Regions from separate parts of the Brevibacillus sp. MER 51 genome, predicted to be linked through region 2. Evidence: a T-box and tRNA genes for the amino acid it is inferred to sense, from the RefSeq annotation. Region 2 holds a T-box; the other holds one or more tRNA genes.

Region 1 (15,917 bases), on a different contig from region 2:
CTCTTGAACATGTGCCATTTCAGGACGTACACGCGTGTTTGCCACACGTTCTTTTTCTTGCTCAATCAGCGCGCGTTTTTGGTTAAATCGCTGGTAGCGCTCATCGCTAATCAGACCAATTTCATGGCCGATATCTGTCAGGCGCAAGTCCGCATTGTCATGACGCAGCAGCAAGCGATATTCTGCACGAGAAGTAAGCAAACGATAAGGTTCATGCGTTCCTTTCGTAACCAGGTCGTCAATCAAAACGCCGATGTACGCCTCTTCTCGTCCCAAAATGACGGGTGGTTTTCCTTGAACGCGGCGTGCTGCGTTAATCCCTGCCATGAGACCTTGACCCGCTGCTTCTTCATAACCAGAGGTACCATTGATTTGTCCTGCTGTAAACAAGCCAGGCAAGATTTTGGCTTCCAAAGAAGGCCAGAGCTGCGTCGGCACGATTGAATCATACTCAATCGCATAGCCAGGACGCATCATTTTGACTTCTTCCATTCCAGCCATGGAGCGCAGCATAGACAGCTGAACATCCTCCGGCAAGCTGGTCGACAAGCCTTGTACATACATTTCTTCGGTATTGCGTCCTTCTGGCTCCAAGAAAATTTGGTGACGCGGCTTATCATTAAAACGAACTACCTTATCTTCAATCGAAGGGCAATAACGCGGGCCGGTTCCTTCAATCATTCCCGAATACATAGGGGCACGATGCAGATTGCTATTAATGAGTCCATGAGTTTCTTCATTTGTATATGTCAGCCAGCAAGGCAGCTGGTCCATAATAAATTCCGTTGTTTCATAAGAAAAGGCGCGCGGTACCGGATCACCAGGCTGAATCTCCATTTTGGAGAAATCCACACTGCTGCTATGAACACGCGGTGGCGTCCCCGTCTTGAAACGTGTCATTTCAAAACCGAGTTCCTTCAAATGATGTGCCAGACGAATGGACGGACGCATGTTGTTCGGTCCACTTTCGTATTGAAGATCCCCGAGGATGATCTTTCCGCGCAAATAGGTTCCGGTCGTCAATACAACGGATTTGGCCATGTATCGCGCTCCAGTTTGTGTGATAACCCCTTCACAAACTCCATCGTTTACGATCAGCTCTTCCACCATCGCTTGACGCAGGATCAGATTCGGAGTATTTTCAATCGTTTTCTTCATTTCATGCTGATACGCAAATTTGTCTGCTTGCGCGCGCAAGGCATGCACTGCAGGTCCTTTCCCTGTATTCAGCATCCGCATTTGGATATGGGTTTTGTCGGTATTGCGTCCCATTTCTCCACCAAGCGCGTCCAATTCGCGTACGACGTGGCCTTTTGCCGGACCACCTACGGAAGGATTACATGGCATGTACGCCACAGCGTCCAGGTTGATCGTCAACAGCAATGTACTGCAGCCCATACGTGCAGCCGCCAATGCCGCTTCCGCACCGGCATGACCCGCACCAATGACAATGACGTCAAAAGAGCCCGCTTCATATGCAGGTACAACGTTCATTTTTTATCCTCCTAATCACTTACCCAGACAGAACTGGGAGAAAATCTGGTCAATCAAATCCTCGCCGACGCTTTCTCCAATGACTTCACCAAGCAGCTCCCACGACTTTTTAATGTCGATCTGAATCATGTCTACTGGCATCAAATCATCGATTCCACCCAGCGCTTCATCTATGGCTCGTTCCGCCTGACGAAGCAGTTGAATATGTCTAGCGTTGCTCACATAGGTCAAGTCATCCTGCTGCACACGACCACTGAAGAATATCTCCCCAATCGCCTGCTCCAGAAGATCGATCCCCGTTTCCTCACGCGCTGACGTCATAATCAACGGCTGCTGAGGGAAATGACGCTTGATCTCTTCCAAATCCACTTTTTGTGGCAGATCGAATTTATTAACAATCACAATAACATGGAACCCTTTAGCCGCTTCAAAAATCGCGTAATCATCAGCAGAGAGAGGCTCGTTGTAGTTGATCACGAGCAACACAAGGTCAGCCTTTTGCAGCAGCTGTCTGGACTTCTCTACTCCGATTTTCTCCACGATGTCCTCTGTATCGCGAATTCCTGCGGTATCGATGAGTCGCAAAGGAACCCCGCGCACATTGACATACTCTTCGATGACATCGCGTGTCGTTCCCGCAACGTCAGTCACAATCGCCTTTTCCTCTTGGACCAGACTATTTAATAGAGAGGATTTCCCTACATTCGGACGCCCAATAATCGCGGTCGACAAGCCCTCACGCAAAATTTTTCCTTGCTGTGCGGTCTGCAACAGTCGCTGGATTTCACCTTTAACCTCCAGGCACTTTCCTCGCAAGAAATTTTGTGTAAACTCCTCGACATCATGCTCTGGATAGTCCAATGTTACTTCTATATGGGCCATAGCTTCAATCAAGTTTTGGCGCAGCTGCCGAATGAGCCTGGACAGCTTCCCTTCGACTTGATTCAATGCGACCTTCATCGCTCTGTCTGTCTTCGCCCGGATCAAATCAATGACGGCCTCAGCCTGAGACAGATCGACACGTCCATTTAAGAACGCACGCTTCGTAAACTCACCAGGCTCCGCCAATCTTGCTCCATTATCCAAGATTAACTCCAGAACCTTTTCAACGGAAACAATTCCTCCGTGACAGTTGACCTCCACTACATCCTCCCTCGTAAATGTACGGGGAGCCTTCATTACGGAAACCAGTACCTCTTCCACTCGTTCACCTGTGTTTGGCTCATACAAGTGCCCATAATGGATCGTATGGCTGTCCACAGTGGACAACCGCTGCTTTCCTTTATATATCTTATCCACAACTTCGATCGCTTCCGTACCACTTACCCGGATCACGGCAATACCGCCTTCACCCATCGGTGTTGCGACCGCCGCTATTGTATCGAATTTCATGCTGTTCACCTCAAGCTTTCCACTCTTACAAGTCAGCCACTAACTTACTAGCATAACAGATCGTCTGGAAAAATTCCAAAAGAAAGTGCAGCCAATCCATCTATATGCCCAAACACCCAATAGGAAAAAGCAACCCTCTCTCCAAGGTTGCCGTCCATTTTGGTTATCCACAGTATAATCATTTTCGCAAATCCTCAACCATTTGGTCAATTATCCACAGTGGACAACTTTTTGAGAGAGATTATTCAATATGTCGTCGCTTGCTTCCTTACATTCAGGCAAAAAAAGAAGCCTAGCGAGAGGCTTCTTTCGGTGCAATCACGATATAACGATTTGGCTCGTCTCCTTCACTGAAGGTAACCACATCCGCTCTCTTTTGCAAGAAGGCGTGGATTACTTTCCGTTCAGCAGCAGACATTGGTTCCAGACGTACATCCCGTTTGGTCGATAACGCTTTTTTCGCCACACGATCTGCGAGCTGCTCCAATGTTTCCTTGCGACGCAGCCTGTAATTTTCGGCATCCAGAGTGATACGTACATGTTTGTCCGCATGACGGTTCGCTACGACGTTTACGAGATACTGTAATGAATCAAGAGTTTGTCCCCTGCGGCCAATAATGATTCCCAGATTGGTTCCCTGGATGTCAAACAGCATGCCTTCTTCATTTGTACGCGTCTCCACTTTGGCATTCACCTTCATGTTCGACAAAACGTCTTGAAGAAAGTCACGTCCCTGTGCAACCGGATCAAAGTGAAATTCTACTTGCACTTTAGCGTCCTTTGCCCCAATCAGTCCAAACAACCCTCTGCTTGGTTCCTCCAGAACTTGGATCGTTGCCCGCTCACGCGGCACTCCCAATTCCAGTAAAGCTTTTTGCACAGCATCGTCGATCGTTTTTGCCGTAGCTACCACCTTTTTCACTTGGAGGCTCCCCCCTTAGGAGTTGGCATATTTCCTTTGTCACGATACAGGAAGTAGGTTTGTACAATGGTAAACAGGTTACCGTATACCCAGTACAGAGACAGCGCTGATGGCAATGTGACAGCAATCGCCAAAATCATCAGCGGCATCATGACGATCATCATTTGCATTTGTGGATTCCCTTGTGTTGCCTGACCCATCATCTTGGACTGCAGGTACGTCGTAATCGCCGCAATGATTGGCAAGATGTAGTACGGGTCCTTTTGTCCCAGCGTCAGCCACATGAACGTTTGCGAATTAATCTCGGTTGTACGGATAATCGCATGGTAGAACGCGATCAAAATCGGCATTTGTACCAACATTGGCAAGCATCCAGCCAACGGGTTGACACCGCTCTTCTGGAACAAAGCCATGGTTTCCGCTTGCGCTTTTTGAGGATCATTTTTGTACTTGTCACGGATTTTTTGCATCTCCGGTTGAATCTCTTGCATTTTCTTGGAGCTCTTGATTTGCTTGACCATCAATGGAAGCACAATGATTCGAATGATGATCGTTGCAACCAGGATACCCAGACCGTAGTTGTTTCCGAGTATCAATGCGCTCTCTTTAATTAGCCAGGACAGTGGATAGACAAAATACTTGTCCCAAATGCCGGTTGCGTCAGGGCCAATTGGTGCTGCAGCTTGGGGGTTACAGCCCGACAAAACTAGAACCAGCATAGTCAGCATAAGAATGCTGAGTGTACGTCTACTCAAGGGTGATCCTCCTTTTCCCCGCTTCAATTGAGGTAATCTTATTTGTGCTGATCCGGGACTGGATCATACCCGCCCGGGTGGAACGGATGGCATTTCAAGATGCGACGAAGGGCCAACCAGCCTCCCCTCCACGCTCCAAATCGGCGAATCGACTCGATTGCGTAGTGAGAACAGGTGGGCGCGAATCTGCATGAAGGTGGTTTATACGGAGAAATCATCAGTTGGTATCCCCGAATCAACCAAACCATGATCTTCACCATCATCGTTTCACCCTCTTTTTCCATCTCTTTTTCCATTATGTACGGGTGCCTGTTTGATCACTTTGGCTCGCTTCATCACATGTAACAGAGATTGCTCAATGGCTTCAAGCGTCATCGCTTCCACACCCGGACGGGCGATGATGACGAGATCGAGACCGACTGGAATATCAGACTCCATTCGAGCTACTGCTTCGCGTATAAGCCGCTTGACTCTATTGCGGACAACAGCATTGCCAATTTTTTTACTGACGGAAATTCCAGCACGAAAAGCCGCTTGTCCCTCTTGCTTTGCTGAATACAAGACAAACTGCTTATTAGCAGCAGAACTTCCTCGTTGAAACACAGCTTGGAATTGCTCATTTTTTTTGAGCCGGTGTGAACGATGCAAGGTAAACAACCCCTAACATCACAATTATAGTAGAAAACGTAAACAGCATCTACCAGTATATCCTTGTTTCGTCCACTTTTTTCCCCTAACAGTCAATTTCCGCGATGATTTCTGCACTGGCATGACGTAAATGAGCGAGCAATGGCCCATCCGCTTGGAAAAAGCCCAATTTTTGAAGGGACAAGGAAAGCTCGGCAGGCAGATCCGCCCAATGATTTTCCAGCCATTCATCAGAATCCACACTTTGATATAACCAGATCGCCTCTGAAAATAATAAAAACCCGGCCATATCAAGCTGATTTCTCTCCTGCAATCTCTGAACCTTCCTCTTTACTAACCAATCATTTTCAGTCGCCAGTACAAACTCGATCCCCTCATTTATTGACCGTAGATGGGCCCGATAGTCCGCCAATACCATGAGTGCATCCTGTACATCCTGAATACCCCGGTATGTCTCCTGAAAAAAGCCATCCATACCGTCCGACCGTCCTGCTTTCTGAACCAACTGATACAACTGTGCATCACTCAATGAATCCCCCTGGAAGACGGCACTCATTTGCAACGCCCCTATCCATCCTGCCCATGCAGCCAAATAAGCGGAGTAAGGAAAGCCTTCCCTTAAGGCAGCCTGCGCCTCTTCATGGAACGAATCTACCTCCGCTTTTGCCTGTGCAAACATTTTCTCTTTTCCAGCCGGGGAATCCATATAGGCACACATGTCATTCATCCAGGAAGTGAAACGATCCTCCGGGTCTAGCATCACCTTTGCTTCCTTTAAGTAACGCCATGCCCACGGATTCTCGTATACTTCTTCATCTGTAGGAGCAGATTGAACCTGCAGCTGTATTACATGACCTCTAAACAAACGATTTTCACAGGAAAGATCATCTTCTCCCTCCACAAAGATGTGTAAATCAAGGTCGCTGTATGCGTCCGCTTCTCCCCTCCCGACAGATCCACCAGCATAGGCACATACCAAGCTGGCTAGAGGCCATTCATCAAGAAACTCTCGCGCCAACGATACAAAAAAGTCGGTTACATCCTTGCTTTGCTCCATCGGCCTCCTCCTGTCTCTTCAATAAATAGTAGGATTTTCGGTAGCTAGGTAACGATTATCCCTCAAAAGGTTTCCACATCGGAGAGAGCCTTCCTCTTTTTATAAGAACAAAGAATTTTCAGACATATGTAGGCAAACAAAAAGGCCACTGAAAGTGTGGCCTAAGCGGAAAGAACTTTTCTACCTCTTTGACGACGAGCAGCCAAAATTTTACGGCCATTTTTTGTGCTCATGCGCTTACGGAATCCATGATCCTTTTTGCGCTTGCGGTTGTTAGGATTGAAAGATGGTTTCATTACGTATACACCTCCGTCTTGCAAAGACATTCTTTTGCATTATAAGAACATATGCCTAAAAAGTCAAGCAACAGTGGAATTTCATTACCAAGGAAAATATCCCCATAAAACTATTTCCCGGGTCTGTGGATATCATTTTATCCACAAAAACAGCTTTCGACAAGTTTATCTACAGCTTGTACACAAAATATAGGGATGTGAATATGTGGCGAGTACCAGAAGTTGTGTTTGTGGATAAGTATGAAAAAACCATTGATACCACGCTTTATATCTGTTATTATGTTTTTGTTTTGAAGCGTGAATAACTCCGATACGTGAATCGGTTTTTCCACAGGGTGTGGATAAGTTTGTGGACAGATTCTTTCCTATGTGTATGTCGTTACTCACAGGATTGAGGATAACCGTCTGCTTTTTTTCACTTCTACGAGCGGAATCCCTATATTTCGACTTTTTTTATCCACAGTCGTTACATACGGCTGTGTTGACAATTAAGTCACAACATAGCAGGTTTTTGCACTTTTTCTCGATCATGATGGATCGGTCTTCATCAATTTTTCGGATGGCCCAGAGGGAGGGATTCTGGTTGGATGCAGCGATTAGCGAACTATGGCGCAAAGTACTCGCCAAGATAGAAAAATCGCTAAGCAAACCCAGTTTTGATACCTGGCTGAAGGCGACAAAGGCAACTACTTTAGAAGAAGATGCACTGATTGTCGTCGCACCAAACGACTTTGCTCGTGATTGGCTAGAAACCAGGTACGCACAACTGATTACCGATACACTATATGAAGTGACGGGTATCAATATGAAAGTAAAGTTCGTCGCGATGCAAAATCCTGATGCGGCTTTTGCCGACGAACAACCTGCCCCACGGGTGAAAATGAGCGAACCGCCAACAGTCGCGGATGACCAGCCACCCAGTATCTTAAATCCCAAATACACCTTTGACACGTTTGTCATCGGCTCAGGGAATCGATTCGCTCACGCCGCATCACTTGCGGTTGCTGAAGCTCCTGCGAAAGCTTACAATCCCCTCTTCATTTACGGAGGAGTCGGACTTGGCAAAACCCACTTAATGCATGCAATTGGCCATTATGTCATTCAGCACAACCCATCGGCGAAAGTGGTCTATTTGTCGTCTGAGAAATTCACCAATGAATTCATCAACTCTATTCGTGATAACAAAGCCGTCGAATTCCGCAATAAATACCGGAGTGTTGACGTTCTTTTAATTGATGACATTCAGTTTTTGGCAGGCAAAGAGTCGACACAAGAAGAGTTTTTCCATACGTTCAATGCCTTGCATGAAGAAAGCAAACAAATCATCATCTCCTCCGATCGGCCTCCTAAGGAGATCCCGACACTGGAGGATCGCCTCCGCTCACGCTTCGAATGGGGGCTGATTACTGATATTCAGCCGCCAGACCTCGAAACGCGGATTGCGATTTTGCGCAAAAAGGCGAAAGCAGAAAATCTCGATATCCCTAATGAGGTAATGGCGTACATTGCCAACCAGATCGACAGCAACATCCGCGAGCTGGAAGGCGCACTGATTCGTGTCGTTGCCTACTCCTCCTTGATTAATCGCGATATCGACACGCAGCTGGCAGCGGAAGCACTGAAAGACATTATTCCTTCCTCCCGCCCACGCGTGATTACCATTATGGACATCCAACGAACGGTCGGAGAAGCGTTCAGCCTGAAACTAGAAGATTTCAAGGCGAAAAAACGGACAAAAACCGTCGCTTTCCCCCGTCAGATTGCGATGTATCTCTCCAGAGAGCTGACGGATGCCTCCTTGCCGAAAATCGGTGATGAATTTGGCGGCCGTGACCATACGACAGTCATCCATGCCCATGAGAAAATCTCTCGTGCACTGGCAAATGACCCTCATATGCAAACAACCATTCAGTCGCTCATTGAAAAGTTAAAAGCAAACCATTAAACCTGTGCATAACGCAAAAAGCCTATACACAACTTACCCACATGTGTATAGGCTCTCTTTTACGTAATGGACCCACATATCCACAAATCCACAGGCCCTATTACTACTTCTGTTAAAAAGATTTATCCTAATAAGTTATGATAAAGGCGCAGCCATTATGCAGATTCCAACCAAAATAATGGCGCCGGAGAGGGAGGCTCACGTCGATGCATATTACCGTTCAGCGTGAAAAGCTGTCGAACGCCGTATCGCATGTTAGCAAAGCAGTTTCTAGCAGAACTACGATTCCAATTTTGACCGGGATTAAAATCAAAACGGATGATGAAGGTTTGACACTGACAGCAAGCGATTCTGATGTGTCTATTGAAGTTCAGATCCCGATGGAAGAAGCCGGAGAATGGGGAGTTACCGTACATCAACCTGGTAGCATTGTGTTGACTGCACGTATTTTTAGTGAAATCGTACGCAAACTGCCAAGCAATGAAATCGATATTCAAGTGGATGATCGTCTCGTAACCAAAATTCGTTCCGGACAAGCTGAGTTCACCATTAACGGAATGGATGCCAGCGAATATCCACAGCTGCCGCATCTGGAAGAAGATAAAGTCTTCAGTGTTCCCTGTGATTTACTGAAGGCAATGATTCGTCAGACTGTTTTTGGTGTTTCCACTTCCGAGATGCGTCCGATCTTGACCGGTTTAATGTGGTCGCTTGATCAAGGCAAATTGCGTTTTGTGGCAACCGACAGCCATCGCTTGGCTAGTCGTACCGCAATGGTCGAATGCCCAGAGGATCTTTCTTTCCACAACGTGGTTGTTCCGGGTAAAAGCTGCAATGAATTGGTAAAAATATTAGATGACGACCAAAATCTCGCGGATATCGTTGTTGCGGACAATCAAATCCTGGTGAAGTCCAAGCATATCCTGTTCTATTCCCGTCTCTTGGAAGGAACCTATCCGGACACGACCAGAATTATTCCACAAGGAAGCAAAACGGAGATCACTGTGAGCACCAAGGAGTTTTTGCAATCCATCGAGCGCGCTTCCTTGTTGAGCCGCGAAGGCAAATCGAACGTAGTCAAGCTCGTTACGATGCCTGATGGAACCGTCGAAATTACGTCCAATGCACCTGAGATCGGGAAAGTAACGGACATTTTGATGCCAAAAGCAATGAATGGCGAAGAATTGAAAATTTCCTTCAACGCCAAATACATGATCGATGCGCTGCGTGCAATCGATAGCGCAGAAATCAAAGCGAGCTTTAGCGGCCCGATGAGTCCATTTGTGATTCGTCCGACCGATCATGACTGGATGCTCCATTTGATTTTGCCGGTTCGTACGTACTAAAATGTTTTTACGTAAAAGAAAGGAGCCAAGCCATGCGTGAGGTTTCCATAAGCACAGACTATATTGCTCTCGGCCAATTTTTGAAGCTGGCTGAAATCATTGACACGGGGGGAATGGCCAAAGCTTTTTTGGCTGAGGTTCCGATCCAGATTAATGGAGAGCTGGACAACAGACGTGGACGCAAGCTATATCCTGGCGATGAAGTGGCGATTGAAGGCTATGGTCGCTATCAAGTGGTACGCCCCTGAGAGGAGAGCGTGATTCTTGTTTCTCAAGAACCTGTCGCTAACCAATTATCGCAACTACGAAACGATGTCCCTGTCGTTTGACGGTCCCATCCAGTTGTTTATTGGCAACAACGCTCAAGGGAAAACGAATGCTCTCGAATCGATCTATGTTTTGGCACTCGCCAAATCCCACCGAACGCCCCGCGACAAGGAGCTAATTTCCTGGGATGCCGATTATGCCACGATCCGTAGCGATGTTCTTCGTCGCTACGGTTCTGTTCGTTTAGAGCTGCAGTTGACAACCAAGGGAAAGCGGGCCAAAATCAACGGAATGGAACAGCAGAAGCTGAGTGCCTATGTGGGGGCATTGAATGTCGTCATGTTTGCACCCGAGGATCTTTCCATTGTCAAAGGCGCACCTGCCCAGCGCAGACGCTTCATCGATATGGAAATCGGTCAGGTTTCACCTACGTATCTTTATTATTTGAGCAATTACAACAAAGTGCTGGCCCAGCGAAATCAGCTTTTAAAGGATTTGGCCATGAAAAAAAGTAACTCGCTGGAAATGCTGGCAATTTGGAATACCCAATTAGCCGATTTAGCGGTAAAATTGTTACGGAAGCGTTTTGAGTTCATTCGGAAGCTGGAGAAGTGGGCACAGGAAATCCACACTGGCATTACCGATGGCAGGGAAAGACTTTCTTTGCATTACGTTAACTCATCGCCCGTTACAGAAGAGATGACGATAGATCAAGCTGTAGATAAAATGCTTGCTGCCTACGAAGAGGTTCGCGACCGGGAAATCATGCGGGGGAACACCCTTATTGGGCCACACCGTGATGATTTTTCACTTAAAGTGAACAACATGGATGTGCAAACGTATGGTTCCCAGGGACAGCAACGCACCAGTGCGCTGTCCATTAAATTGGCCGAAATTGAGCTGATTAAAGAAGAAGTGGGAGAATACCCCGTTCTGTTGTTGGATGATGTCTTGTCAGAGTTGGATGAACATCGGCAAACATTGCTGCTCGAAACCATTCAGGATCGAGTACAGACGTTTGTAAGTACCACAGGTGTGGAAGGCTTAAAGCATCAGGTTCTCCAGCAAGCCTCTCGTTTTTACGTGAGGGAAGGGAAAATCTCCGGAGAAAGGTAGGGGGTACAGGGATGTTTATTCACATTGGTGGAGATACTGTGGTGAGCACGAAGGAAGTTATTTCCATCCTCGATCATCAGACTGTGAAATCCTCAAAAATCAATAAAGCGTTCTTACTTGAAAAAAGTAAAACAGTTGTTGACCATAGTGAGGAAGAAACGAAGTCTTATGTAATCACCCAGAACGCCATTTACTGTTCACCTATTTCTTCTCTGACGCTGAAGCGACGCGCTCAGTTCGTGGACAGCTTGGATCAGTTTCCCTTTGTACAAGCTGAAGTGGAGGAGTTGACAGAGTAGTGGATCAAGTGACGACGAAAGATACAAACTACGATGCGAGTCAGATTCAGGTACTGGAAGGGTTAGAGGCAGTTCGGAAACGTCCCGGCATGTACATCGGGTCGACCAGCAGCCGAGGTTTGCATCACCTGGTATGGGAGATTGTCGACAATGCCATTGACGAGGCGCTGGCCGGTTATTGCGACGAGATCTTGGTGGTCATTCATCCAGACAACTCCGTATCTGTAACCGATAACGGTCGAGGAATCCCGACTGGCATTCATGAAAAGACCGGGAAATCCACTGTTGAAACCGTTTTGACTGTATTGCACGCCGGTGGTAAATTCGGCGGTGGCGGATACAAAGTGTCCGGTGGTCTTCACGGGGTCGGTAGCTCGGTAGTGAACGCGCTATCCGAATGGATGGAAGTCGAGGTTAAACAAAATAACCAGATATACTACATGCGCTTTACAGTAGGCGCACCGGATGCCGATCTTGCTGTCGTAGGCGAGACCGATGAAACGGGAACAAAAGTAACCTTCAAGCCCGACCCGACTATTTTTACCGAAACAACTGTATTTGAGTACGAGATTTTGCAAAAACGTATTCGCGAGCTGGCGTTCCTGAACAAAGGATTGCGCATTACGCTGAAGGATACACGCCCAGATCAGCAGAAGGAAGAGTCCTTCCACTACGAGGGCGGTATCATCCAGTTCGTAGAATACTTGAATAAAAACCGGGAAGCCCTGCATGATGATGTGATTTATTGCGAAGGGGAAAAAGAAGGTCTTGTCGTGGAGGTTGCCCTTCAGTACAACGACAGCTATGTGAGCAACATCTACTCTTTTGCCAATAACATCAATACGCATGAGGGGGGTACTCACGAAACCGGATTTAAAACAGCTCTTACGCGTGTTATCAACGACTACAGCCGCAAGTTTAACTTCCTGAAGGAAAAGGATCCGAATCTTTCCGGGGACGATGTGCGTGAAGGTATTACCGCGATTATCTCCGTAAAAATTCAAGAGCCTCAGTTTGAAGGACAAACAAAAACGAAGCTGGGCAACTCGGAAGCGCGTAGCATTACCGAGTCTGTCTTTGGTGACCGTTTTAACACCTTTATGGAAGAAAATCCGGGTGTAGCCAAAAAAGTTGTGGAAAAAGCGCTCATGGCATCTCGTGCCCGTGAGGCAGCTCGAAAAGCACGTGAAATGACTCGTCGCAAGAGTGCCCTGGAAGTAAGTGCTTTGCCGGGTAAACTGGCGGACTGCTCTTCCAAGGACGCATCCGAATCTGAACTGTTCATTGTAGAGGGTGACTCTGCGGGCGGTTCTGCAAAGATGGGACGCGATCGTCATTTCCAAGCCATTCTTCCTCTTCGCGGGAAGGTATTGAACGTAGAAAAAGCACGTTTGGACAAAATTCTCGGCAACAACGAGATCCGTGCTATTATTACGGCTTTGGGAACAGGTGTCGGTGAAGACTTTGATATTTCAAAGGCACGCTACCATAAAGTCGTTATTATGACGGACGCCGACGTCGACGGATCGCATATCCGTACGCTTCTGCTGACGTTCTTCTTCCGTTACATGAAACAGTTGATCGAAGCGGGGTATATTTATATTGCGCAGCCGCCTCTTTACAGCATCAAGCAAGGGAAGACGCTGCACTATGCTTATACCGACAAGCAGCGTGATGAGGTTCTCGCTACCTTGAAGGCACAACCGAAGCCAAACGTCCAACGCTATAAAGGACTAGGTGAGATGAACGCGGATCAATTGTGGGAGACTACAATGGACCCAGAAGTTCGTACGTTGCTTCAGGTAGATCTCCAGGATGCTATGGATGCCGATATGGTGTTTGAGACACTGATGGGTGACGAAGTAGAGCCTCGCAGGGAGTTTATTGAACAATACGCAGCAAATGTACGCGATCTTGATATTTAATTGCGACGAAGAAAAGCTTGTCCTTTACCGGGCAAGCTTTTTTCTTAATGAAAATTTAAAAACACATTTGAAATATATGATGAACTGACTTATAATAGATTGTGCTTTTGTTAAACTCGTCTTTCACAAAAAAGTTCACCCACGCAATAAAAAAATATCAAATTTTCTATTGCAATGAACTTAAAAGTGTGATAGATTAAAGTTCCGGAAGTAATTACGGGCCTATAGCTCAGTTGGTTAGAGCGCACGCCTGATAAGCGTGAGGTCGGCTGTTCGAGTCAGCCTAGGCCCACCACCACTTACATAGCTGGCATGGCAACTGTGTCATGAAAGCATTAGAATGGGGCTGTAGCTCAGTTGGGAGAGCGCCTGCCTTGCAAGCAGGAGGTCATCGGTTCGATCCCGTTCAGCTCCACCATTCTAAAACATCATCATTCCTCGGTAGCTCAGTTGGTAGAGCAATCGGCTGTTAACCGATCGGTCGGCGGTTCGAGTCCGTCCCGAGGAGCCATTCAAATGGCCCGTTGGTGAAGCGGTTTAACACAGCAGCCTTTCACGCTGTCATTCAGGGGTTCGAATCCCCTACGGGTCACCTAGCAAAACGCCCTGATAATAAGGGGCCCCAACAAAGTACTCGGAATATGCTTCAAAGCATTGACGTCACTTTGTTGGGAATAGCGGAGGCTTAGCTCAGCTGGGAGAGCATCTGCCTTACAAGCAGAGGGTCGGCGGTTCGATCCCGTCAGCCTCCACCACTTTTAACAACTGAATGTTTTACATGGAGCTGTGGTGAAGTTGGAGTTCACGCCGGTCTGTCACACCGGAGGTCGCGGGTTCGAGTCCCGTCAGCTCCGCCATTTTTCTCAAGCGATGGCGAAACAATTACGCTTGAGGCTCGGTAGCTCAGTCGGTAGAGCAGAGGACTGAAAATCCTCGTGTCGGCGGTTCGATTCCGTCCCGAGCCACCATTTATACCAAGCACGCCGGTATAGCTCAATTGGTAGAGCACCTGACTTGTAATCAGGGGGTTGTGGGTTCAAGTCCTATTGCCGGCACCACTTTTTCTTTGAAAGCTGAATAAGGTTTGCTTTTGAAGGACAAGCTTGGGGAGATAGTGAAGTGGCTAAACACGGCAGACTGTAAATCTGCTCCCTCCGGGTTCGGCGGTTCGAATCCGTCTCTCCCCACCATCTTTACTTCATGGCTATTGGGGTATAGCCAAGCGGTAAGGCAACGGACTTTGACTCCGTCATTCCTAGGTTCAAATCCTAGTACCCCAGCCATTTTTCGAGAGCCATTAGCTCAGTTGGTAGAGCATCTGACTTTTAATCAGAGGGTCGAAGGTTCGAGTCCTTCATGGCTCACCAGTTTTTAAAAAGCGAGAGATTGAATTTTAAATGCGGTCGTGGCGGAATTGGCAGACGCGCTAGATTCAGGTTCTAGTGGTGGCAACACCGTGGAGGTTCAAGTCCTCTCGACCGCACCAATAAATATGCGGACGTAGCTCAATTGGTAGAGCGTCGCCTTGCCAAGGCGAAGGTCGAGGGTTCGAGACCCTTCGTCCGCTCCATAACATGTGCCCTTAGCTCAGCTGGATAGAGCGTTTGACTACGAATCAAAAGGTCGGGAGTTCGAATCTCTCAGGGCACGCATCTTCATTTTAAAAAGTGAAGAACGATAATCGGGAAGTAGCTCAGCTTGGTAGAGTACTTGGCTTGGGACCAAGGGGTCGCAGGTTCGAATCCTGTCTTCCCGACCATGTTTCAAATGAATATGCCGGTGTGGCGGAATGGCAGACGCGCGCGACTCAAAATCGTGAGGGAAACCGTGGGGGTTCAAGTCCCTTCACCGGCACCATATTCAAGCGGGTGTAGTTCAATGGTAGAACTCCAGCCTTCCAAGCTGGTCGCGTGGGTTCGATTCCCATCACCCGCTCCATATTTTGCGGAGGGATACCGAAGTGGTCATAACGGGGCGGTCTTGAAAACCGTTAGAGTGCAAGCTCACGGGGGTTCGAATCCCTCTCCCTCCGCCACTTCTTTTTATTACGAGATAATCATGGCGGCGTAGCTCAGATGGCTAGAGCGTTCGGTTCATACCCGAAAGGTCGGGGGTTCGATCCCCTCCACCGCTACCATAGGGGCATAGTTTAACGGTAGAACGAAGGTCTCCAAAACCTTTGGTGTGGGTTCGATTCCTACTGCCCCTGCCAAGGAACATTTTTAAAACGCATACATTATGGCGGTCGTGGCGAAGGGGTTAACGCACCGGATTGTGGCTCCGGCACTCGTGGGTTCAAGTCCCATCGATCGCCCCATTTTTTTATAACTACAATATGTCTCAGTAGCTCAGCTGGATAGAGCATCCGCCTTCTAAGCGGACGGTCGGGAGTTCGAACCTCTCCTGAGACGTTTTACATGCGGTCGTGGTGGAATTGGCAGACACACCATCTTGA
Region 2 (15,917 bases):
ATCTGGTTTTTGCCTTGGCAGAACAGACATGGGTGCTCTACCTTTCTCGTCTGATCGGCGGGATCGGGGCAGCAGCGATGATTCCGTCCATGCTGGCGTATGTAGCGGACATTACGACAGAGGATAAACGTGGAAAAGGACTGGGGATGCTCGGAGCCGCCATGTCGCTCGGATTTGTTATCGGACCTGGTATTGGCGGATTTTTGGCGGAGCTTGGTCTGCGTATGCCGTTCTACATTTCCGCGGCAGTTGGTGCGGTAGCCACACTCGGTTCCATCTTTTTCTTGTCAGAATCCCTTCCGAAAGAAAAGCAGCTCGCGGCGCGAAACGCCAAAGACAAACAGGAAAACATCTTCGTACAACTCGGCAAGTCGTTTCAATCGTCGTACTTCATTATGCTGGTGCTGGTCTTTACGATGACGTTTGGCTTGGCGAACTTCGAAGTCATCTTCCCGCTGTTCGTCGATGCAAAGTTCGCTTATACTCCGCGTGATATATCCATCATTATCACAGTAGGTGCTCTTGCCGGTACGATTGTTCAGGCAGCGCTGATCGGCAAGCTCATTACTCGTTTTGGCGAGAAAAAACTCATTAACGTGACGTTCTTCTTGTCTGCTGTATCGATGGTGATGATGCTATTGTCCGGTAACTTCTGGTATATGCTGATTATGACGGTTATCTTCTTTACCCTGACGTCGATTATGCGTCCTGCAATCAACACGCTGATCTCCAAGCGAGCGGGGGATGAACAGGGCTTCGTTGCAGGGATGAACAATGCCTACATGAGTCTGGGGAATATTTTTGGCCCAGCAGTGGCGGGTACGTTGTACGGGGTTCATTTGAACGCACCGTATTTGTTCGGCGCGATTATCCTGGTTCTCAGCTTGTTCTTGTCGCAGGTGGAAAGCCGTCGCAGTGTGAAAAGGGCAGTGGCCTAATAATTTTTGAAAGAGGAAAAGAGTAGCGCAAAGTGTGGAAACGCTTTGTGTTGCTCTTTTTTGCATTATAGGAAAAACGACCTGCATCTTTTATAATTTGTTCGAATTGGAATGATTTAGCATAATGTAGGGTGGAGTAAGAGGAGGGGGAAGCTTTTTGAAGAAATGGGCATCGTTTATTGTGTTTCTTACGCTAGTGATGACGGGCTGTACAGACTCTGATTCTGGGCAAAAAGACACTGCTGCGACACAACAAACCGCGAACTTGCAGGAGCAGACGAAAACGCCTGATCAGACAACTTCAGATACATCCACACAAACGCAGGCCAGAGAGCCACTGCCGCCTGTCAAGCGCGAGTTGACGGCATTTGAGCTCGCATTGGCAAACCAGGTGGTTGGAACCTATGCTGGCGAGAATTACGATGAAGAGAAGGTCAAAAAAGAATTGGATAAGCTCCCAGCTACACTCACATCGGAGCAATATCTCGAGGAGCTGCTGAAATTACTCGGAGAGGATTATCGCCCGTTCGTTCTCACGTTTGCCAATTTTGATTCCAGCGTAGACGTTCACTTGCAGCGGCCGACAGAGGAGATTACCTTGCCGGATACGCAAAAAACGCATTTTGCCTTGCTGATTGATGCGAGTGGCAGCATGAAAGGAAAAGTCGGCAAAAAAACGAAGATGGAGGCAGCCCGAGAGGCGATAGACCAATTCGCGTCTGTCCTTCCGAAAAACGCGACGATTTCTTTACGGGTATATGGTCATAAAGGAAGCGGCAGTGAGCAAGACAAAGCATTATCATGCGCCAGCACAGAGACATTTTATTCGGAGACAGGCTATCAGAAGGAATCGTTTCAACAAGCATTGGGCAAAGTACAACCAGCAGGCTGGACACCGATTGCTAAAGCGCTGCAAGCCGTGCAAGAAGATATTCCAGCCGGGACAAACGAAACATTCGTGTACGTGGTGAGCGACGGGATCGAAACGTGCGGAGGAAATCCCGTAGAAGCAGCCAAAGCACTGAATCAGTCGAGCATAAAGACCGTGGTGAACATTATCGGTTTTGACGTTGATAACGAAGGGCAGCGTATGCTCAAGCAAGTGGCGGATGCGGGAGCGGGGACATACATAACCGTGCAGGATGAAGAAGCTTTGAAAAAGCACCTTCGGGGCGAATACGACAAGCTCAAGCAGGCTTGGTATGCGTGGAAGGAAAATGCCAAAGAAGACGCACTCAGTCAAAAAGAAGCGAAGAAAAAACTCGCGGAAGATACCAAGGAAAAAGTAAAAGCGTTGGTGGAGGAAGAAAAACAAAGATTGCTGGACGCCAGGGAATATTTGAAAAAGAGATTTAACGGAAAAGGCGGAATTATGGATACGGATAGCGCCATTATCGACCGGAAGCAGGAAATATGGCGATACGCTGTGGATACAGGAAATGGGTTATGGAGAGATTCTGTTGACAATGGCAATCAGGAGTGGCGTGAAGTCATTGAGGAAGGACAACAAGGGGTTAGGGACGCAAACGATAAAAAACCTTGAGGGAAACTCGCTTCCTTGACATTTTCTTGAAAGCAGTGTAAAAAGAGTATACGAATAGAACACCAACAAATTCATTGACGAGAAAGAGTAAGCTAATCCCCTTGTTCCCCAGAGAGTTGGCCCTAGTGCTGAAAGCCAACGTTCAAGACTTAGCCGAAAATCCTCTCCGAGAAGGAAAGCTGAAGCATTTTGGAGTAAGCTGACCCGGAATCCCACCGTTACAAGGGACGCGTATGATGGTACGTAGTAGAGGTGCCGAAATGACATGCTTGCATGAAGATTTCGGAACAAGGGTGGTATCGCGAGATCAAATCTCGTCCCTTAGGGGGCGGGATTTTTTTGCGTTCTATGAACCTACACTTCTACGAAAACGACAGAAGAAGGAGTGTACATGATGAGGAAAGTAGACGTAAAAGAAAAAGCAAGGACACGAGAGTTACGCGTTTTGGATCAGTGGAGGAAAGACGATACATTCCGCAAGTCGATGGACAATCGGCTGGGAAAGCCAAACTTCGTTTTTTATGAAGGTCCTCCGACTGCCAACGGACAGCCGCATATCGGTCACGTGCTCGGACGGGTCATCAAGGATTTTATCGGACGCTACAAAACGATGTCTGGCTACCGTGTCGTCCGCAAAGCAGGCTGGGATACACATGGTCTCCCGGTGGAGCTTGGGGTGGAAAAGCGACTTGGTATTTCCGGCAAGCAGGAAATCGAAAACTACGGGGTGGCCAAATTCGTCGAGGAGTGCAAAAACAGTGTCTTTGAATACGAAAAACAATGGCGCGAACTGACAGAAGGAATCGCATACTGGACAGATATGGAGCATCCATACGTCACCTTGACCAACGATTACATCGAAAGCGTCTGGCATATCCTTTCTGACATTCATAAAAAAGAACTGCTGTACAAAGGGCATCGTGTCAGTCCATATTGCCCGGATTGCCAGACGACACTCAGCTCCCATGAAGTGGCGCAAGGCTATGAAGACGTGAAGGATTTGAGTGCGACGGTCAAATTCAAAAGCAAGGCAAGCGACGACATCTTCCTCGCGTGGACGACGACACCATGGACACTTCCAGCCAACGTGGCATTGACTGTTAACAAAGAGCTCGATTACGTGCGGGTGAGGCACAAGGAAGAAGTGTACATTGTAGCAAAAAATCTCGCGGAGAAAGTCTTCAAGGAAGACTACGAGGTTTTGTCCACGCACAAAGGCGCAGAATGGGTCGGAACCCCGTATGAGCCGCCTTTTGGCTATATCCAGGTAAACCATGGGCATATCGTCGTCGATGCAGACTATGTCAGTGATACGAGCGGAACGGGTATCGTGCATACTGCTCCAGCGCACGGGGAGGATGACTATCGCACGACCCGTCAGCATGGGCTTGATTTCGTGAACGTCGTGAATTTGGCTGGTCGCTATACCGATCAAATCTCGGATTTCGCAGGTCGCTTCGTGAAGGACTGCGACGTCGATATCGTCAAAGACTTGTCGCATCGCGGTCTGCTGTTTTCCAAGGAGCGCTACGAGCATAGCTATCCGTTTTGCTGGCGGTGTAAATCACCACTGCTCTACTACGCAATGGAGAGCTGGTTCATCAAAACGACAGCGATCAAGGATCAGCTAATCGAAAACAACAGCAAGATCGACTGGTATCCGGGTCACTTACGCGAAGGGCGCTTCGGGAAATTCCTCGAAGAGCTTGTAGACTGGAATATTAGCCGCAATCGGTATTGGGGGACGCCGCTCAATCTATGGCTTTGTCAGGATTGTGGCAGCGAATATGCGCCAGGCAGTGTAAAAGAGTTGCGTGAGAAATCTGTGGCACCAATCGACGAAAAGCTGGAGCTGCACAAGCCGTTTGTGGATGAGGTGAAGCTGCGCTGCTCTTGCGGCGGTACGATGGAGCGGACACCTGAGGTCATCGATGTGTGGTTCGACAGCGGTTCGATGCCGTTTGCTCAGTACCATCATCCATTCGGAGACGAAAAGGTATTCGAGGAGCAGTACCCTGCCGACATCATTTCGGAGGGAATCGACCAGACACGGGGTTGGTTCTTCAGCTTGTTGGCAGTCTCTACCCTGTATAACGGAAAAGCACCCTACAAGGCGGTCATCTCTACCGGTCACGTTTTGGATGAACACGGTCAGAAGATGTCCAAAAGCAAAGGAAACGGGATCGATCCGTGGGAGGTAATCGAGGAGTTCGGTGCAGATGCGTTCCGGTGGGCGCTTTTGTCTGACAGTGCGCCGTGGAGTAGCAAGCGGTTCTCGAAGCGAATCGTCGCCGAGGCGAAGTACAAAGTGATCGATAAGATCCATAACACGCATGATTTTTATTCGTTATACGCCTTGATCGATGCATTCAAGCCAGAAGAGCATCCAACGCAACCATCTGTGAACAAGCTGGATCGTTGGATATTTTCCCGCTTGAATACCACCTTGCAGCACGTGGTAAAAGGTCTGGAAACCTACGATTTCATGAATCCGGCAGGGCATATCGAAACGTTCATCGACGAGTTGAGCAACTGGTACATCCGCCGTTCGCGGGATCGTTTCTGGAGTAGCGGGATGACGCCTGACAAAGTATCTGCTTACCAGACCCTGCGGGAAGTGTTACTGACGCTGGCGAAGATGATCGCACCATACGCGCCGCTGATCGCAGAAGATATGTATGGCAATCTGGGAGGAGAGGGCAGTGTTCATTTGACTGACTATCCGAAAGTGAACACAGAAGCAATCGACGAAACCCTTGAGCGGGACATGGAAACGGCTCGACATATCGTGGAGCTGGCGCGAAATGTTCGCAACGAAACTGGACTCAAGACCAGACAGCCTCTGTCCGAGCTGATCGTAACGATGGAGCAGCCATTTAACCTCGAGCGATTTGCTGGCATTATCCAAGACGAGATCAATGTCAAAAACATTCGGGTAGAGCAAAGCGACAGCAGCTTCGTGACGTATCATTTCAAGCTCAACCTGCAGGTAGCCGGGAAAAAATACGGCAAGCTCGTTGGGCCCATCCAAGGGTATCTAAAAGAATTGGACGCAGCCGATACACAGAAGGCAGTGGACAATGGCTACTTGGATGTGGAGGTCGCAGGCGAGAGTATGCGGATTACGCTAGATGAGCTGCTCGTGGAAAAGCAAGGGAAGCAAGGCTTCTCTTCTGCATCCGGCTATCAGCTCCATGTGGCACTGAATACGACACTGACAGAAGAGCTTGAGCAAGAAGGCTTGGTTCGTGAAGTCATCCGTGTCATACAGGATGCACGCAAAAAGCTGGATTTACCCATCGATAAACGTGTCCAGCTCACACTGGATGTAGACGATGAGCTACGAGTAGCATTGGAGCGTTTTGATCATGTTTTGCGTGAAAGTGTACTCGTTTCGGATGTGACGTTTGCGAAAATAGCAGATAGGGAGAAAGTTTCGTTCGGTGACAGAACATTTGGCTTGCACATTGGGTAACGAAGCAGTTGGATAAAGAAACAGCTAGGGAACATGGTTACTACACCGGTTCTCTAGCTGTTTTGTAATAATTCTGGGTCAAACCAAACATCCTCATAATCGCCCGCAACCAAAAATCTCCAGCCAACAGGTAATCCAAGCAAGTGCTATTTGACACCCCAGCAATATGTATACTATAATTTCTTCCAGAATGAAAATTCATTCCGCACGAGAGGGGTCATGAACTTGTCTGAAACCAAGCGCGAATTAATCTTGGATGCAGCGCTCGATTTGTTTGTAGATCGCGGTTTTGATGGGACGACCGTTCCGATGATCTCCGAAAAGGCAGGGGTCGGTGCAGGTACCATCTATCGTTATTTCGAAAACAAAGAAGCGCTCGTCAATACGCTGTTTCAAGAATGTGTGGGGGAGCTGCTTGAGACAATCAATGATGGTTATCCTCGCACATCTGATGACTTACGTGAGCAATTTCGGCATATTGCGAATCAGGTGATTCGCTACGCCAAAAAGAATTTGAACGCCTTGCTGTTTCTGGATTCCCATACAAACGGTCACTACCTGGACGAAGCCAGCCGCGAAGCATACATGAAGCTGCGAACATTTTTATGCGAATTCATTGAACGGGGACAAAAAAATAAGGTTATCCGTCCATTGCCAGCGGATGCATTGATTGCGATTATGGACGGGGCATTCATCGCATTGAACAAGTGCATCAAGGCTGGCGAAATCGAAGAAACCCCGGAATTGCTTGCCGGTGTAGAGGAAGCTTGCTGGGATGCGATCAGAATTCATTAATTCTGATCCTTCTTTTGAACAATTCGGAATGAATATTCATTCCGGGATACTTTTCTATAAAGCAATAGGAGTGAGGCCTACATGAATAAGACGGGAAGAAAAGTGGTGGGGATGTTGCTGATCATCTCCCTTGCAGTGATTGGGACGGCTTGCAATCAGATGAAGCAGTTAACGGAAAGCGAAGTCCAAGCCGAGGCCAAAATTGTGGAAGCGGAGCCGGTCGAGCTGAAAAGCTTCCGATCGAGCAGTGAACTGTCAGGGACACTTGCGCCTATCGAAGAGACGACTGTTTCTTTTGAAGTAGCCGGGGAAATCAAATCATTGCCATACAAAGAAGGAGATGTTGTCAAGAAGGGAGAAGTGCTCGCCCGCCTCAATGCTACAGACTACTCTCTCCAGTTGGCATTGGCAAACGCTGAGATGCATGGTGCGAGCGCCGAGCTTTCCAAAGTAAAAAACGGAGCCCGGGAACAAGAAGTTCAGCAAGCGAAAGTAGCGGTCGAAGCGAAGAAAATCTCTCGGGATCAAGCACAGAAAGACTATCAGCGCATGGAACAGCTCTATAAAAATGGGGCGATCTCCGAAACCGAATTTGAAAATGCCAAGAATGCCTTTGAACTAGCAGATAAAGATTATGCAGAAGCGCAAGAGACGTATTCGCTAGTGATAGAAGGCGCTCGGACTGAGGATATCAGCGCGACAAATGCCAGCTACCAAGGGGCGATGGTCACTCGCGATCAGGCTGCAGCTACTTTGGCAAAAACGGAAGTGAAAGCACCTATTCAAGGAACAGTGCTAGCGAAAATGGCTGATGTTGGGCAACTCGCAAGTTCAGGGGCTCCTGTCTATCGAATCGGCAACATCCAACAGTTGAAAACAGTCTTGCCTGTACCGGACAAGGACATCTCAGCGTGGAAGGTGGGAGATGAGGTCGAGATTCGTTTGTATGAAGACAAACGAATCGGAAAGGTTACGACGATTTATCCGGCGACGAACGAGCAGACGGGCACGATTAGCGTGGAAGTCGTCATTGATAACACCAAAAAAGATTGGTTTGCAGGGCAAGTCATCAGCGCAAAGCGAACCTTGTCTCAAAAGAAAGGCATTTTTGTCCCTGCCAAAACCGTTTTTAGCCGTGGTTCTGAGCCTTACGTTTTTTTGCTAGCGGATGGAAAAGCGATCAAGACCACTGTCACGATTGGCCAGTATGTTGACAATCATTTGGAAATTACTGCTGGCTTGCAAGCAGGCGACATGTTGATTACGAAAGGTGCTGATCGTTTGCTTGGCGGGGACTCTGTCACCGTGAAAGGAGGCAATCAGCCATGATCGAGTTTTTCATCAACAAGCGCAAAATCACCCTCGTTTTCTTTTCGATGCTCGTGCTGATTGGTATGTTCATCTCAGTTACGCTTCCGAAGCAAGAGCAACCAGACATTATCGTCAGCATGGCTACCATTACCACCGTGTATCCGGGAGCGACTCCTGAAAAGGTGGAGCAGACAGTCACGAAGAAGCTGGAAGAAAAAATCAACGAGGTGCAAGGAGTCAAATCCATTAGTTCGGAGTCCCGATCAGGTGTATCCATTATCAACGTGCGAACAGAGAATGACGTTGAACCAAAAACGGTGTTTGAAGATGTACGGAAAAAGGTAAAGGATGCCGAGGCCGATTTACCCGATGAAGCAGAGCAGCCCATCATCAATGATGACATGAGCCGGACTTTCATCCAGACCTTTCAAATCACAGCCAACTCTTTTGAAGAAATCCTCCAATTACGCGATATGCTTGATCTATGGAAGGATCAGCTTCGAACCGTGCCAGGCGTATCCGATGTTTCGATCCAAGGATTGCCGGAGCAGGAAGTAAAGGTCGCGGTCGATGCACAGAAGCTGCAACAATACGGCATTTCCTGGGCGCAAGTCATCCATGCTGTCCAAACGAAAAACGAAACAACACCCCTAGGTGATGTCAATATTGATACGCGAAAATATCAGCTCACATTACCAGTCAGCTATGAAGTAGCGACTTTTGAAAAGGTAGTCGTGACACGTACGCAGGAAGGAATGCCCGTCTATTTGAAGGATATTGCCACCATTTCCGACAGTACCAAACGGGTGGAGTATCGAACCTATTACAACGGGAAGCCTGCTGCGACCATTAGCATCAACGCTGAGCTGGGAAGCGATGTTCCAGCTGTGCAAAAAGCGGTGGATACGAGGCTTGCCACGTTGGAAAAGAGTCTCCCGGCGTGGGCGAAAAAAGAGCCTGTGTTTTTGCAAGTGGATCGAATCGACAGTATTTTTTCCGAATTGTATCTGGAAATGATCATTGCGATCATAGCCGTACTTTTTATTTGCATCCTTGGTTTGAATGTAACGACATCCTTGATGGTTGCATTGGCGATCCCCATCTCTTTGGCAGCTGGGATGGTGATTCTGCCCTTCTTTGGCATTACGCTCAATCAAATGACCGTATTCGGGCTCATCATTGTTCTCGGTATTTTGGTAGACGATGCAGTGGTGGTAAATGACAACATCGAGCGCAGATTATCTGTTTTGGGCGAGGATCCGTACACGGCTGCTGTAGCCGGGACGAAGGAAGTGGCCATCTCCATTGTCACTGCTACCCTTGCTACCATCTCTGCGTTTGGGCCGATCATGTTTCTGCCTGGTGATGCTGGTCAGTTTATTTTTCCGGTACCGCTCATTATCATTTTTACGATGGCGGCCTCGATGTTCATGTCACTTACGATCATTCCGATTTACCGGGAATGGAACGAGCGAAGGAACAAGAAACGGAGCAAAGCAGAGACGGACTACCGTAAGCCAGCGGGCTTATTAGGCAAACAAATCGATGCATTGACGAATTGGTATGGCGATCGTGTTCTGAAAGCCATGTTGAAACATCCGCTGAAAACAGGAGTGAGCGGAGTACTGATTGCCACTGCTATCTACGGACTCGCTGCGGTTGTTCCTGTTCAGCTTTTCCCTGATGATGACAGGCCACAGATGGTTGTGAATATAACGACGCCGATTGGCGGCAATTTACAGGAAACGGATCGAATTGCCCTGGGTGTTTCCAAATGGATCGCGAAACAGGCACACATTCAAAAGGTTGCATCTTTCGTAGGTGGCAATGCGCCACAGATGATGCCCTCAGCACCGCCGGTTGGTACAGGTGAACATGTAGCGCAATTGATCGTTACCTTTGACAATCACAAAATGGATGCGCGAAAGGTGCTGGCGCCGTGGTCGGAGCAGTTTAAGAGGATGTATCCAGAAGCCAACATCATTCCGTACAGCGTAAAGGCGGGGATGTATTCTGGTAACCCGGTTGGAATTCGGGTGTATGGGGATGATCTGCAACAGCTGTACGCGATCTCTGAGCAAATCAAGCAGCTCATCATGGAGTCAAAAGGAACGTACAACATCAACGACACGCTCGGAAATGAACAGTACTCCCTTCAATTCCATGTGAATCGAGAAAAGATGGACAAGGAGCTGATCAACGAAGCGGATTTGACCAGAACGTTGCGTTTGATCAGCCAAGGCATTCCAATGGGACAATTTGACAATGGGAGAAACTTGATCGATATTACGCTGGTAGCCGATCAGCCGGGAATGACGACAGAGCAAGTCTTCGCGCAACTCACGGTTCCGAATGCACGTGGGCAGCTTATTCCGGTTTCGCAAATTGCAGAAATGAAGCCGGATTTATCGATGCAGAGTATTCCTCGTTACAATATGTCCCGTAGTGTCACGATCACGAGTGATGTCCGAGATCGGACGGCTGCAGACGTGATGAGCGAAATAACAGCGAAAATGGAGCAATTGGAATTGCCAGACGGGTATGGCTGGAATGTAACAGGTGAAACAGAGGAGGAGTCGGAAGTTTTGCTCGATTTGGGTGTGCTTGCGATTGTGGCGGTCTTTCTCATCTTTTTGCTGATCGTGCTGCAGTTTAACTCGTTGTCTATTCCTGTCTTGGTCATGAGTACAGTCTACCTCGCCATCGCGGGCAGCTTGATCGGGCTATTTATCACTTCCACACCGATTGGATTCATGACAGTAGCAGGCTTTATCGCATTGGCGGGTATCGTCGTTCGCAACGGGATCGTACTAATCGAGTTTATTGAGGAAGCGAGGCATCAAGGCGTCTCTCTGAACGATGCAGTCATCAGGGCGGGGAAAGCAAGGTTGCGCCCGATTTTACTGACGACCTTTGCCGCAGTAGCCGGTCTGTCACCGATGGCGATTACGGGAAGCGTGCTGTTTCAGCCGCTCGCCATTACGATCATTTCTGGCTTACTGTTCTCGATGCTACTTACGCTGATTGTTGTTCCTTCTCTCTATACAGTCATAGCCATCCAGAAGGAGAAAAAGCGGGTAAAAAAGGAAGCGCAGAAGCAGCTGACAATCTGAGCTTTTCAGAAGGAATGTTCAGATCAATGGAGAAAGGGGTAGGGGCACGAAGACGAACCTTCACCAGGAAGTGAGGAAATGCAGATGGACCAAGTGAAATGGAACGTTGGAGTTATTGGCGCAGGCGTTATGGGCGAGCGCATGATGAACGCGATCCGTACCCACGAAAAATTTCGAGTAGCCGCAGTCAGTGATGTATCTTCGGAAAGAGCACAGGAAGCCGCGCAAAAGTCCGGCGATGTGCCTTGGTACACAGATTATAAGGAACTATTGAAAAAGGTAGAACTGGACGTCATCTATTTGGCGGTTCCTCCCAAGTTCCATCATGCGATTGCCTTGGATGTACTGGCGCATAAAAAGCATTTGCTCTGCGAAAAGCCATTGGCTAATTCATTGACAGAAGCGCAAGAAATGTTGGAAGCAGCAAATGACGCAGGGGTTGTCCATGCGATGAACTTCCCGCTCTACTATCAAGGTGTTTTTCCTGAGATCTCCCGCAGACTCAGAGAAATCGGAGATGTCCGCCGTATCGATATCCTGACGCATTTCCACCAGTGGCCGCGTCCATGGCAGCAAACACCCTGGCTGGCTGGTCGTGAGCAAGGCGGTTTCATCCGTGAAGTGCTCCCTCATTTCACTCACCTGACTTACGCGCTCTTCGGAGACCTGCATGTAGTTCGCTCAGAGGTAGACTATCCAGCAGATCCTGCGCTATGCGAGACTGGTGTATCGGCCTTCCTGCGTCTGACAGATGGTACCCCGGTTACGATCAATGGCTTGGCGGGTATCGCGCACGAGGAGCATTTGGATTATCGCGTGTACGGGTCAAAAGGGACGTTGAGCGTCGTGAACTGGAGTAATCTGCTTGTGGGTGGATACGGCGAAGCGCTCGTTCCGGCTGAAGTTCCACAGCAAGACCGTCTCACCCTGTTGTTGGATGAGCTGTCCGTTGCGATGAACGGTGGGGATGCCAGACTGGTTACGTTTGAGACAGGTGTGAAAGTACAGCAGGTGTTGGAAGCATTACTCGGACATGAAAAAGTACACTACATCAAATAGAAATTAGTCCACGAAAAAAGAGCAGGTAGGCAGGGGGAGCACATCCCCTCCGACTGCTCTTTTCTTTTTGCTAGGGCTTGTATGTCTGTAAAAGCTGCTCTATATGCTTGATGGCAAAATGGACATGCTTGTTATCCCGGGTGAGTCTGCTTGCCATGATGGCTCCTTCAATGGAAGAAAAGATAAACGAAGCGATGGCTTCTGCGTCCATGTCAGAACGAAATTCTCCCTGGGCAATTCCTTCTTCCAGCAATCCCTGCATGAACGAAACGACCTCTTGGTAAGCGGTGACAGCATAATCGCGAAGAACAGGGAACGAATGGTCACTTTCGACGGCTGTGTTGAGAAGCGGGCAGCCACCTTGGAGCGGGGGATTGTTTACCGCATCAGAATACACCGTTGCCATGGCTACGATTTTTGCAGTGGCCGTGTCCTGTTTTTCTAGCGCAGCCGCAAAATGTTCCTGTAACACTTCCCCCGCATATTTGAAGGCCTCTATTGCTATTTCATCTTTACTGGCAAAGCCTCTGTAGAGGGCACCTTTGGTAAGTCCCGTGGCATCCATGATGTCTTGCATGGAGGTTCCTGTATATCCGTTTTGATTAAACAGCTCTGCTGACTTCTGGATAATATGCAGCTTTGTTTTTTCGCCTTTTCGCATCGCGATAGTCCTTTCATTCCGGCCAACACGGTCTATATTCGTCCAAGTTATTGTAACATTTCTCTTGTGTACGAAAGAAGGCAATCATGTAAAATCAAAAAGAGACCGAACCGTTCGGTCTCTAAAATCGAACAAAGGGTTGTGTGACAGGTGAACCGTATCAAACCGTATTCGATTGTCATTTTCGTCGCTTGTATAGCCATCACGTATGCACTCGTGCAAAACTTTATCATCGATCCAGAAGCGAAAGGCTTTCTCAGTCACAAATCTGCTTACAACAAAGAGCGAATGAACACATCGATCTGGCTTACGGTCATGTATGTCCATTTGTTTTTCGCCCTGATTGCCCTGGTCTGTGGGGTGGCTAACTTTTCGGACAAGCTGCTCGCCCAGAACCGCAAGCTACATAAAGTAACAGGCTATGTTTATCTGTTTAGTGTGTTGGTTGTAGTAGTTACATCCGGTTATATGGCTCCTTATGTAACGGGCGGTAAAGTGGCGAGTTGGCCCTTCCACCTGTTGAACATCATTTGGCCGGCCATCACCATTACGGCGCTCGTCAAAATTAAAAAGGGTCAAGTCATAAAGCATAAGGAATGGATGGTCCGGAGTTTCGTCTTCTTGTTCACGAACATGCTGATTCATCTCGTGAAGCTGATCCTAGAGAAGGGAGTAGGGTTGCCGTATGAGCTCAGCTACACAATCAGTGTTTATGTCGCCATGATTGGACTTGTCGTGACGGCGGAGATGATCATTCGTACGAAATGGCGAGCTCCGAAAACAGCATGAGTGAGACGAAGGGCCTCTCAAACAAAAAAGCAGCGCAACAGAACCCACGAGGTTAGACTGATGCGATGCTTTTTCAATTGCTACTTTTCTTCGACACTCTCGCTTCCTTGTTTCGGGGGAAATAGTCTCTGTAACCCTCGTTTGTGGTGATATTCATTCTGCAGAAGAGTGGGTTCAACTGCGTAGGCTAGCTCGGGGCTTTCCGGTGCAACGGATTCCAATGTGATGTGGATACTTTTAATGGGGGGCTTGGGGACCTTTTTCTGTTGATTCCTCTTTTTGTTTCTACTTTTGTTTACTGGTTGAGAGTTCGCTACAGGTTCGGTGATGGTTTGCACTTCCTCCACCACTTCCATTTTTCCTTGGAAAAACAAATGGTGTGCTGTTTCGTTTATCGGATCTTTATCCCCTTCTTGCAAAACACGTAATTGAAGTTTCGATCTTTCGATGAGAAGGTTGATCTCGGGCTCTAGGAGCTCTTGGGTAATTTTTTCATGTGGATCGTCCTTCCAAAATGTATTGATCGCCTGCACATCGCCCGCAAAGTATTCCAGCTTATGTCGAGCGTAAATGTGCTTCCAGCATTTTTCCGAAATGACCACATTCACTTTGATTTTTTTATCAAATTCGGTTAGCTGGTAATCCCAGGTAAAGGTCACTTCCTTGAAAGAATCTTGTGCGTCTTGCGTGTTTGATTTCGCTGTTTTGTCTTTTTCATACCCTAATAAATGTTGCTTTGAGCCCAAATCCTCTAACTTGCCTGCTCCCGTTTTTAGCCATTCTGCAGGTACACGCTTCACATTTTTCGTTTCAGATTTGTACCAGATGGTTTCATCATAGCTTGGCTCCTCTGAAAAATCCTCACGTACTTTCTTCAAGCATGTCGTAATGTCATTCATTACTTTGGAAAGCACTTCATCCATTTGTTTGGCCAGATCTTCATGTTTTTTCGTATTGGGAAACAGCGGGGTCAAATGGTAGAGCTTACGTATATATGAATCGATTTCTCTTAGTTTCGCTGAGACTGCCTTTTCACGGGCGATGATTGTCGACTCGTCATCCATGTCTACCATCTCAATTTGTGGATCGAATTTTGAACCGGGATTCCCAGTCGTTTCTTTAAAACCAGGCACCAAGTTTTTATAGAAATTCACCAATTGAATCCTTGTGCATTTTTCCTCGTTATCGGACACCATTTTTATTTCGTTGATAAGAGTAGCGAAGGATTGCTTGGCTGCCTTAAATGTCTTATTCGGCAATTGCTGGATTTCTCCTAATAACTCGCTGAAGGTGATAAGGGAATGCTGTGAGATGGTATGATCCATTTGCATCTCATCATTTTGAAAAGCTTCGCTTCTAGCTGTTTCTGCGTTTACTCGACGCTTCGTATTATACTCATCCTCGTCCTTAAAGCGTTGGATAGGCTGTTTGTTATGCGCGATTCCTTGTCTCTGTGATTTCATTAACTGAATCAGTGCACGATTTCCAATCGACTTCTGCAGCTGGATAAGGTGTGACGGGCTATCGTGCTTGAGGGATGCAGAAGGTGGGGGCATGTTTTTTGGGACGGGCTGCTGCATAGTAGATGCTTGGGCTGAGTGCTGGAATAGATGAGACGACATGGGAAATCACCTCCAGGGGATTTGAATGAATAGAATGCAGTGATCAAGGGTCGTCCAGCATTTCGGGTTTCTGCGCAGATCTCCCGCTACTGCTGCAATGCTTTGCTCTGCATCAAAAAGTCGATAAACGTACGCATAATCCCGTGAACAGGAGTATCCTTGAGGTAAATCAGCTCGAAGTTCCTGTTGATTTGCGGCAGATTCAAGACGTCTACTTCCTGCAGCTCTCCTTCGTCCAAGTCTTTGGAGATAGCAAACCGAGGCAAAAAGGCGATGCCCAGCCGTTGTTTGACCATCCGTTTCACGACCTCGATGTTGTCAGCCTCCATGACGACATTGTTTTGTAGCTGAAAATGGCTAAACGCGTTATTGATCAGCTTCCAGTCGAGCGAGCCCCGATTGAACAAGATCAGTCGTTCACGTGCGACTTCTTCTATGGAAACCTGATGGCGAAATCCAAACGGATGGTCGGGATAAATCGCTAAGACCATGTCATCCGGCATCAGCTGAATCCGGTTAATCTGTGGATGGGTAACGGCACGAGCAATTCCGAATGATACCTCGTGGTTCAGCACCATATCGAGCACCTGATGGGAATGCCCGGTGAGGAT

Evidence for each region. A T-box is a leader RNA that pairs with one kind of tRNA and senses whether it is charged. The one in region 2 lies ahead of ileS (isoleucine--tRNA ligase), so its partner is inferred to be a tRNA-Ile.
Region 1: it encodes a tRNA-Ile, which carries the amino acid that the T-box ahead of ileS (isoleucine--tRNA ligase) is inferred to sense. The anticodon was not compared.

What each region holds. Positions count from the first base shown of each region.
Region 1 is NZ_JAMAUS010000007.1:353-16,269, reverse strand. It holds gene mnmG (tRNA uridine-5-carboxymethylaminomethyl(34) synthesis enzyme MnmG) at 1-1,494, opposite strand, end outside; gene mnmE (tRNA uridine-5-carboxymethylaminomethyl(34) synthesis GTPase MnmE) at 1,510-2,886, opposite strand; gene jag (RNA-binding cell elongation regulator Jag/EloR) at 3,179-3,808, opposite strand; gene yidC (membrane protein insertase YidC) at 3,805-4,563, opposite strand; gene yidD (membrane protein insertion efficiency factor YidD) at 4,602-4,826, opposite strand; gene rnpA (ribonuclease P protein component) at 4,831-5,211, opposite strand; gene M3630_RS16005 (nucleotidyltransferase domain-containing protein) at 5,297-6,268, opposite strand; gene rpmH (50S ribosomal protein L34) at 6,430-6,564, opposite strand; gene dnaA (chromosomal replication initiator protein DnaA) at 7,148-8,509, shown strand; gene dnaN (DNA polymerase III subunit beta) at 8,716-9,855, shown strand; gene yaaA (S4 domain-containing protein YaaA) at 9,888-10,103, shown strand; gene recF (DNA replication/repair protein RecF) at 10,120-11,238, shown strand; gene remB (extracellular matrix regulator RemB) at 11,250-11,537, shown strand; gene gyrB (DNA topoisomerase (ATP-hydrolyzing) subunit B) at 11,537-13,462, shown strand; tRNA gene M3630_RS15965 (tRNA-Ile) at 13,681-13,757, shown strand; tRNA gene M3630_RS15960 (tRNA-Ala) at 13,805-13,880, shown strand; tRNA gene M3630_RS15955 (tRNA-Asn) at 13,898-13,973, shown strand; tRNA gene M3630_RS15950 (tRNA-Glu) at 13,981-14,054, shown strand; tRNA gene M3630_RS15945 (tRNA-Val) at 14,142-14,217, shown strand; tRNA gene M3630_RS15940 (tRNA-Asp) at 14,243-14,319, shown strand; tRNA gene M3630_RS15935 (tRNA-Phe) at 14,355-14,430, shown strand; tRNA gene M3630_RS15930 (tRNA-Thr) at 14,445-14,520, shown strand; tRNA gene M3630_RS15925 (tRNA-Tyr) at 14,568-14,652, shown strand; tRNA gene M3630_RS15920 (tRNA-Gln) at 14,671-14,745, shown strand; tRNA gene M3630_RS15915 (tRNA-Lys) at 14,754-14,829, shown strand; tRNA gene M3630_RS15910 (tRNA-Leu) at 14,862-14,948, shown strand; tRNA gene M3630_RS15905 (tRNA-Gly) at 14,957-15,032, shown strand; tRNA gene M3630_RS15900 (tRNA-Arg) at 15,039-15,112, shown strand; tRNA gene M3630_RS15895 (tRNA-Pro) at 15,145-15,221, shown strand; tRNA gene M3630_RS15890 (tRNA-Leu) at 15,238-15,319, shown strand; tRNA gene M3630_RS15885 (tRNA-Gly) at 15,327-15,400, shown strand; tRNA gene M3630_RS15880 (tRNA-Ser) at 15,409-15,497, shown strand; tRNA gene M3630_RS15875 (tRNA-Met) at 15,523-15,599, shown strand; tRNA gene M3630_RS15870 (tRNA-Trp) at 15,601-15,674, shown strand; tRNA gene M3630_RS15865 (tRNA-His) at 15,704-15,779, shown strand; tRNA gene M3630_RS15860 (tRNA-Arg) at 15,800-15,873, shown strand; tRNA gene M3630_RS15855 (tRNA-Leu) at 15,882-15,917, shown strand, end outside.
Region 2 is NZ_JAMAUS010000020.1:48,075-63,991, reverse strand. It holds gene M3630_RS27250 (MFS transporter) at 1-938, shown strand, start outside; gene M3630_RS27245 (vWA domain-containing protein) at 1,096-2,481, shown strand; T-box leader at 2,547-2,806, shown strand; gene ileS (isoleucine--tRNA ligase) at 2,876-5,956, shown strand; partial or broken gene M3630_RS27235 (immunity protein Imm33 domain-containing protein) at 6,025-6,096, opposite strand; gene M3630_RS27230 (TetR/AcrR family transcriptional regulator) at 6,176-6,751, shown strand; gene M3630_RS27225 (efflux RND transporter periplasmic adaptor subunit) at 6,833-8,080, shown strand; gene M3630_RS27220 (efflux RND transporter permease subunit) at 8,077-11,175, shown strand; gene M3630_RS27215 (Gfo/Idh/MocA family protein) at 11,260-12,234, shown strand; gene M3630_RS27210 (TetR/AcrR family transcriptional regulator) at 12,305-12,895, opposite strand; gene M3630_RS27205 (DUF2306 domain-containing protein) at 13,046-13,684, shown strand; gene M3630_RS27200 (hypothetical protein) at 13,765-15,306, opposite strand; gene M3630_RS27195 (LysR family transcriptional regulator) at 15,393-15,917, opposite strand, start outside.